Roseivirga sp. BDSF3-8: one gene and its partner. The protein of the gene in region 1 interacts with the protein of each later gene in a pairwise test. Links are inferred from orthologs where the notes say so. Each region holds a gene or a part of one and is shown on either strand. Other genes may lie near its edges.

Region 1 (7,970 bases):
GGTAGAAGAATGTAAATACGAATACCCACACCAGGTCTACAAAGTGCCAGTAAAGACCAACTTTCTCTACCATTTCATAATGGCCTCTTTTTTCATAGGTCCCTACCACTACATTATAAAAGATAATGAAGTTAAGCACGATACCGCTAAGTACGTGCGTACCGTGGAAACCTGTGATAAAGAAGAACAGATCAGCAAACAGAGGAGGGCCGTATTGATTAATCTGAAGGTTAGCTCCGAAAATGGTAGTGCCGTCTGCCAGAGACGCACCTGCATCAGTTCCGTGAATGAAGTGAGACCACTCCCATGCCTGACAACCAAGGAAGGCGATTCCACCAATGATTGTCCAAAGCATCCATTTCTCAACAGCTTTACGATCCATACGGTGGCCTGCTTCCACAGCAAGTACCATAGTCACACTGCTAAGAATAAGGATAAAGGTCATAATACCAACAAATACCAGAGGTAAATCCCACCCGTGGAGGAATGGAACGGCGTTAAACACCTTCTCGGGAATAGGCCAGTAGTCCTGTGAAAATTCAAATGCGCCGTGAATCTCAGGATTGTACGCCGGATGGAAGTAACGGATCATTCCGTAAGCCACCAGTAGTGTAGAGAATGTAAAAGCATCCGAAAGCAGGAAAAACCACATCATGAGTTTTCCGTAGCTGGCTTTTAATGGCGATTGACCGCCATCCCAGATGCTTCGCTTCGGCTTTTCTATTACCGTAGAAGTTGTCGACATGTTAATACAGTTAGCAAGTATTAATTATTGAGCCACAAAAATAAGAACAAAAATATCCAAAGTCCATCCAAAAAATGCCAATATGTAGTCAACATCTCCATGTTGACCATATTTTTTGAGTGAACTTTATACCGGAAAGTTTTCACGAGCACAACAATCATGAAGATGACTCCGCTTATGAGGTGGGCACCGTGAAGACCGGAAAATACATAAACAAATGATTCTGAAGGATTACCGCCTGTGAAATACACATCAATAGATACCAACTCAGACCAGCCCTTAAACTGAATATATAAAAAGGCCAAGCCAAGAATGGTTGTAATAATCATTGCAATTTTGAGCTTATCCAGATTATCACGCACGGCAGAAAGATATGCCCAATGCATGGTTGCGCTGCTCAGAAACAGAACGGCCGTACCTACAAGGAAAATATCTGGCAACTCAAACATGCGCCAGTTACCTTCGGCCTGACGCACGATATATGCACTCGTGAGTGCTACGAACATCATGGTAATAGACACCATGAATAGCCACATAGCAAATTTCTGAGGGTGCATACTTAAAGGCTGAACTGCCTCATCCCTGGTTTGAATACTTTCTATCGCAATATCTTTTCTCATAACTTATCTACAACATAAGCGATCTGAACGACCGGAAGGTAAATAAATGAACCAAACATGATGCGCAGGGCGGCTTGTCTGCTACAGTCTTTCATTAGTGTAAAAGTCTGAGCTAGAAACAATACACCACAGATAGTAACTATGATAGCTGAATGTATCCCCGTAATCCCAAAATAGGCAGGCAATAGCCCTAAGGGAATAAGGAAGAGGGTATAGATCATGATCTGGATAGCTGTATTCAAATCTTTACGCCCCCCTAAAGGCAGCAGCTTAAAGCCTGCCTTTTTATAATCTTCGTCTCCAACCCACGCAATAGCCCAAAAGTGGGGAAACTGCCAAATGAATTGAATGCCAAAAATAATGAGTGCTTCGTGACTTATGGTTCCTGTGGCAGCTACCCACCCAAGAAGGGGCGGCATAGCACCGGGTACTGCACCAATGGCTACAGCTATAGGCCCTACCCTCTTCATAGGAGTATACACAAGGCTATATAGCACCATTGATAGTACGGCCAGGCTAGTAGTAAGTGGATTAGTAAATTGTATCAGTAAAAGGATACCAGCAATACCGGTTGAAGCGGCAAAAATAAAGGCTTCCTGAACCGAAAGTCTACCTTGCGGCAGGGGGCGGTCAGAGGTACGCTTCATCATGGCATCATAATCTTTTTCAAAGACCTGATTTAGTGTGCCTGCTGCTCCGCTAATGAGAAACCCACCAACGAATAGCATAAACATCACCAACCAATCAATGCTACCGTTTACACCAAGTACATATCCGAAAACGGAAGAAAATGCCACGAGAATAGAAAGACGTCCTTTCAGTAGTTCTACGTAGTCGCTGACCCGGTCTCTTACCGAATAGCTGGTTGTTTCCGCTCTGCTTTTAACCTCAATCATATCAGGCAATAACTGCTGTTAGTTTACGCTGGCGTTCTAAAACCAGCCAGATAACAAACTGAACCCCAAATATCAGGGATGCTAGTAACAGGTGAACCGGCTGTGCGAATGCCGGAATGGCAAAGTAAGCCATTATGGCTCCCAAAACCACCTCTATAACAATTAATAAGAGTAATAATTTCACTGACTTAGCTAAAATCGTACCGACCCCCGGATCTTTCATCAGAAGCACGAGCAGCCACACATGAATAGCCGTAATAATCAGAGAATAGGTACGATGGATATAAAATGAAGTACCTAATGCATCAATCCATTGATTCCGGGCCGAGTACCCTAACCTTCTTGCCACCTCATCAATACCTTCTCTCACTTCGGTTCCTAACACAATCTGGCTTATCATGGTGATCATGCACAGGATGATCAGAAAATAAACAGTTTTGAATTTACTGCCTGGAGGCCTTACCTCGATGTTATCCATGTTACTCCTGAACGATACATAAATAAGTAGTGCCACTATCGCAAGTGCGAGTATCATGTGAACAGTGATCATCCATGTAAGGAGATTACTGGAAACAACGATAGAACCAATCCAGCCCTGAAAGCCAACCAGTATCAGAGAGAGAAACGATAGCCAGAATATGACAGGGTCTTTTCGCAGGTAGGAGAAAGAAGCGACAAAGGTAGCAAAGACAAACAAACCGATCAGTGCACCTACCAGCCGGTTGACATACTCGGTCCAGGTTTTAGCGGCATTAAATGGAATGTCCTCAGTGATACCGGGGTCAGAAAGAATCTGTTCTGCTTTTTTTTCGAAGCCGAGGGAGCTCAGATATTGAGAAAAACGCCTGTTTTTCTCAAGCCGTTGCTCGGTGAACTCTCTTTCGTACCCTTCAGGTAACTCTGACTCATTAGTTGGAGGCACCCATTGACCAAAGCATTTTGGCCAGTCAGGACAACCCATTCCGGCCCCTGTGCTTCTTACGATACCTCCTACAAGGATCAGGAAATAAATAGAAAAGACCGTCAAGAGGCTGAGCCTCCTGAAGGTCTTTCCAGTATTATCCGATTGATTATTTATCGCTTGTTTCATCTACGATATCCGCCTCACTATCTTTCTCGCGGTCTATCAGCTCATTTTCATGAGGAAGGTTAGACTCAGGAGTCTGTGAGAAAGGAATGTGCTGAGGGATGAAATCATCCTTTGCACCAGGCTTACTATAGTCGTAGGGCCATCTGTACACAGTAGGGATTTCACCTGGCCAGTTGCCATGACCCGGAGTGATAGGTGTAGTCCACTCTAAAGTGTTTGATCTCCATGGGTTCTTAGGTGCTTTTCTTCCTTTAAATATGCTGTAGAAGAAATTAAAGGCAAATATGATCTGAGAACCAAAAGTTAGTATGGCAGCAATACTTACGAACATGTTCAGGTCTGTAAAGCCTCCGAACGTATCGAAATTCGTAAATGAATAATACCTTCTTGGGAAGCCGGCTATACCGATGTAGTGCATAGGCCAGAAGACAGCGTAAACCCCGACAAATGTACACCAGAAGTGAATGTAACCAAGACGATTATCCATCATGCGGCCAAACATTTTAGGGAACCAATGGTAGACACCAGCCATCATACCAAAGAAGGAGGCACTACCCATTACAAGGTGGAAGTGCGCCACTACAAAGTAAGTATCATGAAGCTGAATATCGAGTGCAGAGTTACCCAGGAATATACCAGTAAGACCACCAGAAATAAACAAGGATACAAGACCGATAGAGAACAGCATCGCAGGTGTAAAGACAATGTTTCCTTTCCAAAGTGTAGTCAGGTAGTTAAATACCTTAACCGCTGAAGGAACAGCAATAATCAGGGTAAGGAACATAAAGACTGATCCGAGGAAAGGATTCAGACCTGACACAAACATGTGGTGTGCCCATACAACGAAGCTCAATATGGTAATACCCAACATAGACCCGATCATGGCTCTATAACCAAAAATAGGTTTACGTGCGTTGGTAGCGATTACCTCAGAACTGATACCAAGAGCAGGAAGAAGCACGATATATACCTCAGGGTGCCCAAGGAACCAGAAAAGGTGCTGATAAAGCAGCGGGCTACCACCCGAGTTGGCAAGTGCCTCACCACCAATGTAAATATCACTCAGATAGAAGCTTGTCCCGAAGCTACGGTCAAATACCAGAAGAAGCGCCGCAGCAAACAGAACAGGGAATGAAAGCAAACCAATAACGGCAGTCAGGAAGAACGCCCAGATAGTGAGGGGAAGCTTGGAAAAAGACATCCCTTTAGTCCGGAGGTTAATCACCGTTGCGATATAGTTAATACCACCAAGTAGCGTAGAAACAATGAAGAAGGTCATCGCTACAAGCCAGAGTGTCATACCCAACTGTGACCCCTGAATGGCTTGAGGCAGCGCACTAAGAGGTGGATAAACGACCCATCCACCTGCAGCAGGTCCTGTCTCTATGAAAAGGCTATAGAACATAACCACACTGGCAAGGAAGAAAAACCAGTAGCTAAGCATGTTCATAAAGCCGGACGCCATATCCCTGGCCCCGATTTGAAGAGGAATCAGAAAGTTACTGAAGGTACCACTTAACCCTGCAGTAAGCACGAAGAATACCATGATGGTACCGTGCATAGTTACAAGAGCAAGGTAAAACTCCGGATCAATAGAACCGGCATCAGTGATCCACTTACCCAGAATAGGGCGCAGGAACTCAAGGTTCATATCTGGGAAGCCAAGCTGAAGCCTGAACATTACCGACAAAAGGCCACCGATGAATGCCCACAGTATACCTGTAATCAGATATTGCTTGGCAATTACCTTATGGTCTTCGCTGAAAATATAGTTAGTAATAAAGTTACCGTGGTGCTCATGATGTTCATCATGGGCGGTGTGCTCTGATACATGAATATCTGCTGTAGCCATATCTTATATCGTTATAAAGCTTACGCCTTACTGCTGAATTTCTGTTGATTCTGTTTCCTCAATACCTGCTTTTACCATTGCCAGCTCCCGCTTCTCTGCAGGTATTTTGGCAAGGTACTCAGGATTGTTACTCAAGAAGGACTGTTGCTCAGCATACCATTGCTGGTATTCATCCAACTCCTCAACTACTACACGGATCTTCATAGAGAAGTGACCGCGACCGCAAACTTCTGTACAGGCGATTTCATAATTGAATTCGGCATCACCTGTTTCCTGACGCATTTCCTGGGTAGTTTTGGTAGGGGTAAACCAGAAGCTGGTGGGCATACCAGGCATAGCATCCATCTTCATTCTAAAGTGAGGACCAAATACACTGTGTAATACATCCTTTGCTCTGATCTTGAATAAAACAGGCTTATTCACTGGAAGGTGAATTTCCATAGGAATAAAATCATCATGACTAGCCTGATCAGTAAAATCTATACCGAATTCATTCACAGGATCGATAAGCCTGTAGTCATACTGGCCTAAGCTACCATCTTTACCTGGGTAGCGAACCTTCCAGGCGAACTGATAGCCCATGATCTCTACAATCTCTGCTTCTTCAGGCGCTTTATCTGTGATCTCGGTCCATGTCTTCCAACCAGTAAATACAAGCACGGCAAGTACAATGGCAGGAACTACTGTCCAGAGGATCTCAAGCTTACTGTTATCAGGGTAGAAAAGGGCTTTACGCTTTTCTTTAAACTGATACCTGTGAGAAAACCAGAAAAGAAGAATTTGGGTAAGAAGAAAGACTACGCCGGTTACAGCGGTAGTCAACCAGAACATGAATTCGTAATCATCTCCGTGAGCTGACGCTACGGGAAGGGTATAATCGTCAAAGTAGGCAAAGCTATACCAGAAGAACCCACCAAGGCTCAGGACCATGAAGACAATAAACAGAATCGCGTTCGTAGAGTTAGCGCCGGTAATTCTCTTTTTTTCGGATCCTTTAGCTACTCCAACCAGTGTCTGGATACGGAATATCAGGAACAGGATCGCCACAATCAGAATAACACCTACACCGACTATTATATTAAGCATAGTGAACCCTTTTAAATTTTTTCAATCAAATATGGTGATGAATACTTTCTTCCAACATCGGGTGATTCTTGGGCACTAGTGCATGCCTGGAAAGGCTGAGTAGTGCCACAAAAGCGAAGGCTGCAAAATAGATTAGCGCAAAGCCCACTTCGAGGAACTGAAATCCACCGTTTTCTTTCAACACACCAGGTGTTACCATGAGGTAGAAATCCAGCCAATGTCCGACGAGGACGACCGTACAAACGATCTTTAAGAAGATGCTGTGGCGTTTTGAATCTCTCGTCATCAGAACGAGGAATGGGAAGAAAAAGTTTAGTATCAGATTGATGAAGAAAACAGGCGCATAATGATCACTGGCAAGCCTTTCTACGAAGTAAATAGTCTCTTCAGGGATGTTAGCATAATAGATAAGAAGAAACTGACTAAACCAGATATATGTCCAGAAAATACTGAAAGCAAAAACAAACTTTCCAAGGTCGTGGAGGTGGTTTGAGTTGATCATTTTCAGGTACCCAGCCTCTCTTAGCAGTGTCGTAACCAGAGTGATGGCTGCAAGGCCAGCTACGAACCAACTGGCAAACACATACCAGCCGAACATCGTACTAAACCAGTGGGTATCAATTGACATTACCCAATCCCAGGCGCTTGTAGAACTCGTTACAGCAAAGAAAACCAAAAATATAGCTGAGTAGCTTCTGAGCTTATACCAGTATTTAGTACCTCCATGCAGGTCTTCCTGAAGAATGGTCTTCTTGATCATACGATAGAAACCGTACCAGATCACAAAGTAAAGTACCATTCTTAGCAACCAGAAGAAGGGGAAACCGCCGTCTGCAAGTGGCCAAAAGAAAAAGCCTGCTTTACCTTTAATTATTTCATCGCCTGCAGGCCCGTCTGAATAGAGGTACTCGTGAGTCCAGTGGAAGATCTCATGGCTACCCCAAAGGTAAGTAAGGAGCATCAGCACTCCTCCAATAGGTAACCAGTTAACAAATGAGAGCGGTATACGCTGTATGGCAGCAGACCATCCGGCCTGGGCAGCATACTGTAAGGCGACAAAGAAAAGCCCGATAACGGCCAGGCCAATGAAATATACGTTATTAATCCAAAGGTTGGCTTTTACACGGTGGGTCCAGTGATATTCAGCTGTATGATGTTCCTCACCTTCAGCAGCATGCTCACCGACAGCAGATGCATGCTCATCTCCATGAGCAACCTCACCATGAGCCTCGCCTTCAACATGCTCAGTATGAGCACCAGCTTCAGCAGCGTGGTCATCATGATGGCCCGCTGTGGCATTCAGATAAATCCCAAGGATAGCTAAGACCACACCTATCACGGCTGTGATAATGAGGCTGCGCTTTGCCTTTGAGGTAAATACAAATTTTTCGTCAGTTATCATCGATCTCTGTCCGGTTTTACTGTTTCTGAAGAGTTTCTACATATCGGGCTATCTTCCAGCGATCTTCTATGCTCACTTGTGATCCGTGAGGATACATACGGCCTTTTCCGTAAGTGATAACATGGAAGATATGACCTTGGGAAACTTCAGCCACACGTCCTTTATTATAAGCAGGCACACCTTTGTATACTTGTCCAACAGGACCGTCACCCTGACCGGCTCCCCCGTGACAGGGATAGCAATAACGGTTATAAAGCTGACGGCCATCGCCTATTACTT
Region 2 (8,002 bases), 1.1 Mb from region 1 along the record:
ACGGAAGGACGGGCTCTCCGGCACGGGCTATCCGGTGGACTCAATGCCCCCCAGTACAGCACCATCGATCTTAATGCAGATGGCATTCAGGACCTGGTCCTCTTTGACCGCACCGCAGACAGACTGCTCACTTTTCTGCGTAGCGGAGACCAGTGGCAGTACGCTCCGCAGTATGAGCACCTCTTCCCTGCAGACCTGCGCTACTGGGTCCTCCTCAGAGATATGAATTGTGATGGCCGTAAAGACCTTGTCACAAGTGCCGGCTTTGGTATTGATGTTTACCTCAATATACCACAGGCTAGTGGTAGCATCACCTGGGAGAAGCAGGAAACCCTGAGGACAGAAACTCAGAGCGGTGACTTTGTCATACCTGCCACCAGCGCAGACCTGCCGGCTATAGATGATATTGATGGGGATGGTGACCCCGACATCCTCGTGTTTGATTTTAGCACAGGCACTACCATCAACTATAACCGTAACCTGAGTGTAGAAACAAGCGGAAATTGCGGTAGCCTACGTTTCCGGCGTGAAACCCGTGAGTGGGGAGGCGTTCGTGAATGTACCTGTGGTGTGCTGGCATTTGAGCAGGCATGTGCTCCCTCCGATGGGAGACAGGGAGCCAGGCTGCAGCACGCCGGGGGCAAATCGCTGACTACCGCAGATTTTGACGGTGACGGCGACAAAGACCTCATGCTTGGCGACGAAACCTGCCAGGTATTTTACTACCTGGAAAATGTGGGTACCACAGCCACCGCCCGCTTCGATAGCTTTACCACCACATTCCCACGGGACACACCGGCCAGGCCCGGCTTTTACCCCTCAGGCTACGTGGAAGATCTGGACGGTGATGGAGTAAAAGAATTAATCGTGTCCTCCGGCCTTCCACGCCGGATAGAAGTAAATGCAGCCTATCGCCAGAGCAACTGGCTGTACAGTATACAAGGAGAGGAACTCAGCCTCCAAACCAAAGAGTTTTTGCAGGGAGAGATGGTCGACCTCGGCGAACAAGCCACCATTATGCTCGCAGACGTAGATGGCGATGGTGACCAGGACCTTTTGGCAGCAAGCTACGGTACTATGCACGACGGAGCCTTTGTCTCCACCGTTTCCCTTTTCCAAAATAATACTGAAGCAGGGGGGACTACTTACCGGCTCATTGATGATGACTACCTGGGCTTTTCCTCGCTGGGCGTTCGAAACCTTAAAATTGCCAGTGGGAGGGTGAATGACGATGGGCTGGCCGACCTGGTATTTATGGCCAGTGACACCACCGGCTTTGTTACCAAATTATACTACGTACCTGCCACTGAGAGCAACTTCTCATTTGACCTCGCCCTGGCAAGAGAGCTTAGCGCAGAGGCGGGCTTTAATACCACCTTTGCACTTGAAGATGTGGACAGTGATGGCCTGGATGACCTTATCGTAGGCAGGCAGTTTGGCAGTGTTGCTTATTACCGTAATACCGGAGGCGCTTTTCAGCTTCAGGCTGATCCCTTCCTGAACATAGATGACGACGCCACCCGCTCAAGGCCCCACATGGCCTTTGCCGATTTTAACGGCGATGGGGCGCGGGACATGATCGTCGCCGACTTCAGTGGGCACCTCACGTACTATAGTGATTACCGCAATTATACTCCCTCCTCCATCTCAGCATTACCTGTAGCAGAGCCAGCCGAAGCGGGAGAAGTACGCCTCGTCCGTACAGATAACCGTAGCTGGCTTGCAGGAGACAATTCAGCGGACCTGCCAGGCCTGATGGTAGCAACCGCACGCGGAGGGTTCACCCGCCTCCAAAACCGTCTTGAAAGCAGCGAGCCGGGATCGTCCGGTCCACTGACCGTACAGGCCTTTCCCAATCCTGCCCGTGCCGGTTTCATTCGTATCAGAGCCAGCCAGACCTGCATCATAGACATTATGGATGCCGCCGGGCGTGAAGTACTGGGCGACTATCAGGTGTCGGCCAATGATATAAACCTGCTGCCGGTAAACCTCCTGCCCGATGGCCTGTACTTTGTGCGCGCCAGAACCAATGAAGAAGTCGCCATAGAGAAGTTTCTGAAATATGAGTAAGCCACTCGTACTGTATGTGCAGGTAGCACCGCCAGCTAAGGTCTGCTACGGACACCCCTTTGCCGGCTGTGAAGAAAAAGCAGATATCTTTGAGTTTGACAACCACTCCGGCGAGCCAATGGCCGGGTACGCCACCCGCCTGGTACAGCAGGCATCCTCTCTCTTCGTGTGGGTGGAAGCTGCCGGAAGCGAACAGGAGGCATTGGGGGTTGTAAGGCCTGTTCTTTCCGGGCTGCTAGCTGTGAAGAAAGATAAAATGATGTACATAAGAGGACATCACCCGATGCTTGAGCGCATGAGCGGCCCGCTGGGTGCGAACGTGCCGCCTGAAGGAGTGGAGCCAGCCACCTTGCTAAAAAAGTGGCTTAGTCCCTCAGATAGATAAAGTAAAATCGTCAGCATCCAGGTAAGCAGGGAACTTGTCCCGGTACCGTTGCAGCTCGCTGCCACTTAGGGTTACCGTAGCCACATCCTCCCTGTCCTCCATAAAGATCACCGTTTCCCCCTTAGGGTCATACACACCGGAATGGCCAGAGTAGGGCACCCCGTTGCCGTCTTCACCAATACGGTTCACACCCGCCGTGTAGCACAGGTTTTCCACCGCACGGGCTTTTAGCAGAATGTCCCATGCCCCCACCCGGGGCGCAGGCCAGTTAGCTACATATAGCAGCAGGTCAAATGCCATTTTCCCCTCCCGATCAGATAAGTTACGGCTCCATACCGGAAAGCGCAGGTCATAGCAGATCATAGGGCATATCTTCCAGCCCTTCAGCTCACACACCAGCCGCTTCTTCCCTGCCGTATACGTGTGGTGCTCATCCGCCATACGGAACAGGTGGCGCTTATCATACGTTTCGAAGCTTCCGTCAGGCCGCATCCATATCAGGCGGTTAAAAAAACCTTCCCCATCCCGGATCACTACAGAGCCTGTCACCACCGCCCCGGACTGAGCAGCCATCTGCTTCATCCAGCGAAAGCTGGTGAGGTTCATTACCTCTGCCACTTCTTCCGCCTTCATGGTAAAGCCGCTGTTGAACATCTCCGGTAAGATGATGAGGTCCGCCTTGTCCTCTATCTGCCAGATTTTTTCCTCCAGCGTGTTCAGGTTGGCCTCCGTATTATGCCAGTGCAGAGGCGTTTGAATAAGGCTTATTTTCAGATCCTGCATAGTCTTTCTGCTGCTTGTGCCAGGGTCTGCTCCGTTTTGGCAAAGCAAAAGCGAAGCATATGGCTGTTCTTGTTGTCATGAAAAAACGGGCTGAGAGGAATAGTCGCCACCCCTATTTCCTTAGTAAGCCACTCGGCCATCTCTCGCTCAGGCTTGTCAGAAAGCCCCTCGTAGCTGTATACCGCAAAGTAAGTTCCCTGACAGGGCATGGGCTTAAAGCTGGTAGCCTTCATCTTCTCTGCAAAGTAATTTCGTTTCTCCTCGTACATGTCGCTTACATGCATGTAGTTTGCAGGCTCCTGCAGGTAGTCAGCAAGGGCATGCTGCACTGGCCGGTTCACGGCAAACGTAAGGTACTGGTGCATCTTCCGCAACTCACGCGTCAGGGCAGGAGGGGCCACCGCATAGCCCACCTTCCAGCCAGTGGCATGGAACGTTTTCCCGAAGCTGAACACCGCTACGCTTCGTGCGCGCAGAGAAGGAGAGTTTAGTACGCTTACCTGCTTTTTGCCATCAAACACAATGTGCTCGTATACCTCGTCGCTCAGTATGATCAGGTTATGTCTCTCAGCCAGCTTTTCCAGCCGCAGGATGTCTTCCGGTTCCCACACGCTCCCCGTAGGATTGTGGGGCGTGTTGATCACCATCATAGCCGTCCTGTCCGTACATGCCCGTTCTATCGCCTCCCAGTCCGGCCGGAACGTATCCGACCTGAGAGATACATACACCGGCCTGCCCCCCTGCAGCCTTATCGCAGGCCCGTAGCTGTCATACGCCGGTTCCAGCACGATGACCTCGTCTCCCGGCCTCACAAAGGCACTGATGGCCGCATACAATGCTTCCGTGGCTCCCGCTGTCACCGTTATTTCCTCTGAAGGATTAGTGGCTACACTGAGATACACACTGATCTTTTGCGAAATAGCATCCAGTAAGGCAGGCACTCCCGGCATGGGAGCGTACTGATTGTGGCCCGTTTTCATGTAGTGGGCCACCCGGTCTATCAGTTCTGGGCTTACCTCAAAGTCGGGAAAGCCCTGGCTCAGGTTGATCGCCTCATGCTTCTGCGCCATGGCAGACATGACAGAAAAAATGCTAGTACCTATATCGGGAAGTTTACTTTTCAGGTCGGGTGAGTTCATGCAGCTTGGTCGGGTTTTGTAAAAAAAAAATGAAGGGAAAACAAAGCGGGCAGGCTTTTGTAATTGCCTGCCCGCCTCTTTTATTATCGTTTTGCCTGGGGTACTCTCACGCGGTATTCTGCGTCTACCTTACCCTTGCTTATATTAGTTAGCTTACTTTTAAGCAGGCGCTTTTTCAATGGAGCTAGGTGGTCAGTAAATAGCACCCCCTCTATATGGTCATACTCATGCTGCACGATTCGTGCCGCCACACCCTCAAGCGTCTCCTCATGCTCCTCCCAGTTCTCATCAAAATAGCGGATGCGGATGCGCTCCGTGCGAAACACCTCTTCCCGCACGCCCGGAATACTCAGGCAGCCTTCGTCAAAGCCCCATTCATCGCCCTCCTCTTCCAGTATCTCAGGATTAATAAATACCCGCTTGAACTGCTCAGTCTCCGGCTCCTCCATAGGGTCACCGTCCACCACAAACATGCGAATGCTTTTGCCTATCTGGGGAGCTGCCAGCCCTACACCATTGGCCTGGTACATGGTTTCAAACATGTCTTCAGCCAGTTGTTTTACATCGATTTCGTCCTTCTCCAGGTTTTCCCCTTTTTTTCTCAGCACAGGGTCGCCGTACAGTACGATAGGATAGATCATATTCCTCTACTTTCCAGAAAAGATTGCAAAATAATAGTTGCGCTCACTTTATCAATATTTCCCTTCTCCCGGCGGTCCTTCTTCTTCATGCCTCCTGCTATCATTGCATCCAGCGCCATTTTAGAAGTATACCTTTCGTCTTCCAGGTGGATCGGTTTTCCGGGAAACTTCTTTTTCAGGTGTTTAACAAAATTCTCCACCATAGCAGTGGCGTTAGTAGGGCTTCCGTCAGTATTTATGGGCATGCCTACCACGATCGCCTCCACGTCCTCCCTGCTGTCATACTGTAACAGGTACGCGATTATATCTTTTGAGTGAACCGTCTCCAGGGGCGAGGCAATGATCTTGAGCGGATCAGTAACAGCCAGTCCTACACGTTTACTGCCATAATCAATGGCGAGAATTCTGCCCATAAAAGGTCTTTGCTAATTCAGTCGGGTAAGATTGTCCCAGCGACGCTTTACCTCTTTTTCAAGCATAAGCGCTTTAGGGAACAGTATTTCATTTTCTACACGGGCGTGTGTGATCAGTTCTTTCTCAAAGTCACTTAGTTCCGCGTATAGCACCTTTAATAATATGTCTGATGTGTTCTCAGTAGAATAGTTGCCCGTAATCTTCCGGATACCACTCATCTCATCATCATGCACATCATGAGCTATCGCAAAAGCCTGTATGGAAAAGTCCTCCATCTTCTGGAAAAGCTTTCCAGGCGTAACGTTGCCGTCTACCGCATCCTGAAGCATCAACACATAAGAGAAGAGCGTATCTTCCTCTTCATAAATATGATGGATAAAGTCCTCTACGAATAATGGGAAGATGAATTTGAGATCTTCAAAAAGCTGACCCTTTTCCGGCAGGCGCTCTATGAGAGTGGAAAGATAAGGTAGTTTCTCTTTAATGAACAGGTAATGAGTGTGCTTAAGGTAAGCTACGATCAGATCCGCAGGGTACGTAAATAATGACAGGTCCTCATTATCCCTGCGATCACCAACAGACTCCAGCCTGCTCACCACAGCCTCAGCGTCCAGCCCTTTCTCCTCACATACCTGGCCCAGCGTCTTTTCCGAATAATCGTAAAAGCCGATGCCTAGATAGTAGAGAACCGCTGCGTATACGTGGTTTTCGCCTACCAGATCATGTATTTTCCTGTCATTGATTCTCACAGCACATTAACCGGTTTTTACTCAAAGATAACGATAATTATCGAACATCGCTGTTTCCTTTACAGCAACGAAGGTAAAGCCCCGATATTTCTTATATACCCTTTCAGTCTTAATCAGGGTCTGGTAAATGAACAGTTTTTTCGCTAAATAGTGCCTCATTTTGGATAAATGAAACCCAAAGCACCTTTTTAGCGATTAGGTTAGTAAGAAAACAGAAAAGTCCATTCGTGTTTTCTACATGAAAAATACATTCTTCAGTGGGAAAAAATTCAAGCAGCTTATACATTAAACTGCCCGTCATCATAGCGCTGGCAATATGTGTAGGCATTATCATAGGGTCCAATTTTGCGGATACAGCCGTTCCCGGTGGCGGCAACACCAATAATTATATGAAGCTCAGGCAGGTGCTCACGGCTATTGAGCGTGACTACGTTGATGAGACTGAGTCAGATGAATTAGTAGAGGCCGCTATTAACAGCGTGCTGGAAAAGCTCGATCCTCACAGCGTTTACATCAACGCAGAAGACCTTGAACTTACCAAAAGCCAGCTCGAAGGCGAGTTTGAAGGAATCGGCATAGAGTTTAACCTGGTAGAAGATACCATTTTTGTCGTAGCCACACTGCCCGGTGGCCCTTCAGAGAAGGTCGGTATACTGCCCGGAGACAAGATCGTAACCGTGGAGGATGATACAATAGCCGGTGCCGGGCTCAGCACCGCCGACATCATTACCCTGCTGCGTGGTCCAAAAGGCTCCGAAGTGCTGGTAGGCGTAAAGAGGAAAGGTAAGGACCACCTCCTGCCTTTTACCATTAGCCGTGACAAAATTCCCCAGTATTCAGTGGATGTATCCTATATGATTGACGATGAGACCGGATACATCAAAGTGAGCCGTTTTGCCGCCACTACCTATGACGAATTCAGGGAAGCCCTCGAAAAGCTCAAAGACAAAGGCATGAAAAACCTGATGATAGACCTCCAGGATAATCCCGGCGGCTATCTCGATCGTGCCGTAGACATGATAGATGAGCTGCTGGAAGACGAGGCCATGATCGTATATACCGATGGAAAAGGCGACCGCTATGACAGCGAGTACCGTGCTACTGATGAAGGTATTTTTGAAAATGGCCCCGTGGTGGTGCTTATCAATGAATACAGCGCCAGCGCCTCAGAGATCATGGCGGGTGCCCTGCAGGATAATGACCGTGCCCTGGTCGTAGGGCGCCGATCATTTGGTAAAGGACTGGTGCAGAGTTCTGTACCACTGAACGACGGCAGCCAGCTACGCCTTACCATCTCCCGCTTTTATACCCCAAGCGGCCGCTCCATACAGAAGAGCTACGAAGAGGGACTTGAAGACTACAATAAAGATTTTACCCGCCGCTTAGAAGGCGGTGAGCTCTTCAGTGCTGACAGCATACAGTTTGCCGACTCGCTGGCCTTTGAGACACGCTCCGGCCGTACCGTATACGGCGGTGGAGGCATCATGCCAGATTATTTTGTGCCATTGGATACCCTCGAGTGGTCAGACTACTACTCAGAATTGCTCTACTCCAACGCCATCAGAGAGTATGCCCTCGACTATCTTGAAAAAAACCGGGACGATTTAGAAGCTATGTCGTTTAAAGAATACTTCCGTTCATTCGAAGTAAATGCTTCTATGCTCGACGCTCTGGTCAATGCCGGCGAGGCAAGGGAAGTGGCTTTTGACAGCACCGGATTTGCAAGATCAAAGGATTTGATCCAAATTTCGCTCAAAGCCACTATCGCCAGGAATATCTGGGGGGATGAAGGTTACTATCCCATACTAAACCAGGCAAATG

The links.
Region 2: the proteins of AB9P05_RS01960 (region 1) and AB9P05_RS06525 interact in binary tests that used the Escherichia coli proteins (3 or more experiments, as listed by UniProt). The link is inferred for Roseivirga sp. BDSF3-8 from one-to-one orthologs.

What each region holds. Positions count from the first base shown.
Region 1 is NZ_JBGNFV010000001.1:493,940-501,909, forward strand. The notes cover bases 2,768-5,663. They hold AB9P05_RS01960 (cbb3-type cytochrome c oxidase subunit I), read right to left. Parts: upstream 5,204-5,663; coding sequence 3,332-5,203; downstream 2,768-3,331. Other genes in these bases: AB9P05_RS01955 (heme A synthase), read right to left, coding at 2,768-3,351; AB9P05_RS01965 (cytochrome c oxidase subunit II), read right to left, coding at 5,231-5,663. Also shown: AB9P05_RS01940 (cytochrome c oxidase subunit 3), read right to left, coding at 1-745; AB9P05_RS01945 (heme-copper oxidase subunit III), read right to left, coding at 766-1,365; cyoE (heme o synthase), read right to left, coding at 1,362-2,261; more of AB9P05_RS01955, read right to left, coding at 2,263-2,767; more of AB9P05_RS01965, read right to left, coding at 5,664-6,289; AB9P05_RS01970 (quinol:cytochrome C oxidoreductase), read right to left, coding at 6,315-7,691; AB9P05_RS01975 (cytochrome c), read right to left, coding at 7,708-7,970. UniProt on the Escherichia coli protein: Cytochrome bo(3) ubiquinol oxidase is the terminal enzyme in the aerobic respiratory chain of E.coli that predominates when cells are grown at high aeration.
Region 2 is NZ_JBGNFV010000001.1:1,635,579-1,643,580, reverse strand. Bases 2,302-5,229 are described here. They hold AB9P05_RS06525 (methionine aminotransferase), read right to left. Parts: upstream 4,378-5,229; coding sequence 3,226-4,377; downstream 2,302-3,225. Other genes in these bases: ruvX (Holliday junction resolvase RuvX), read right to left, coding at 5,015-5,229; def (peptide deformylase), read right to left, coding at 4,461-5,018; AB9P05_RS06530 (amidohydrolase), read right to left, coding at 2,444-3,238; AB9P05_RS06535 (hypothetical protein), read left to right, coding at 2,302-2,455. Outside these bases: AB9P05_RS06540 (T9SS type A sorting domain-containing protein), read left to right, coding at 1-2,070; more of AB9P05_RS06535, read left to right, coding at 2,063-2,301; more of ruvX, read right to left, coding at 5,230-5,431; AB9P05_RS06510 (iron-sulfur cluster repair di-iron protein), read right to left, coding at 5,444-6,181; AB9P05_RS06505 (S41 family peptidase), read left to right, coding at 6,439-8,002. UniProt on the Escherichia coli protein: Shows aminotransferase activity with methionine and histidine as substrates, and to a lesser extent also with phenylalanine.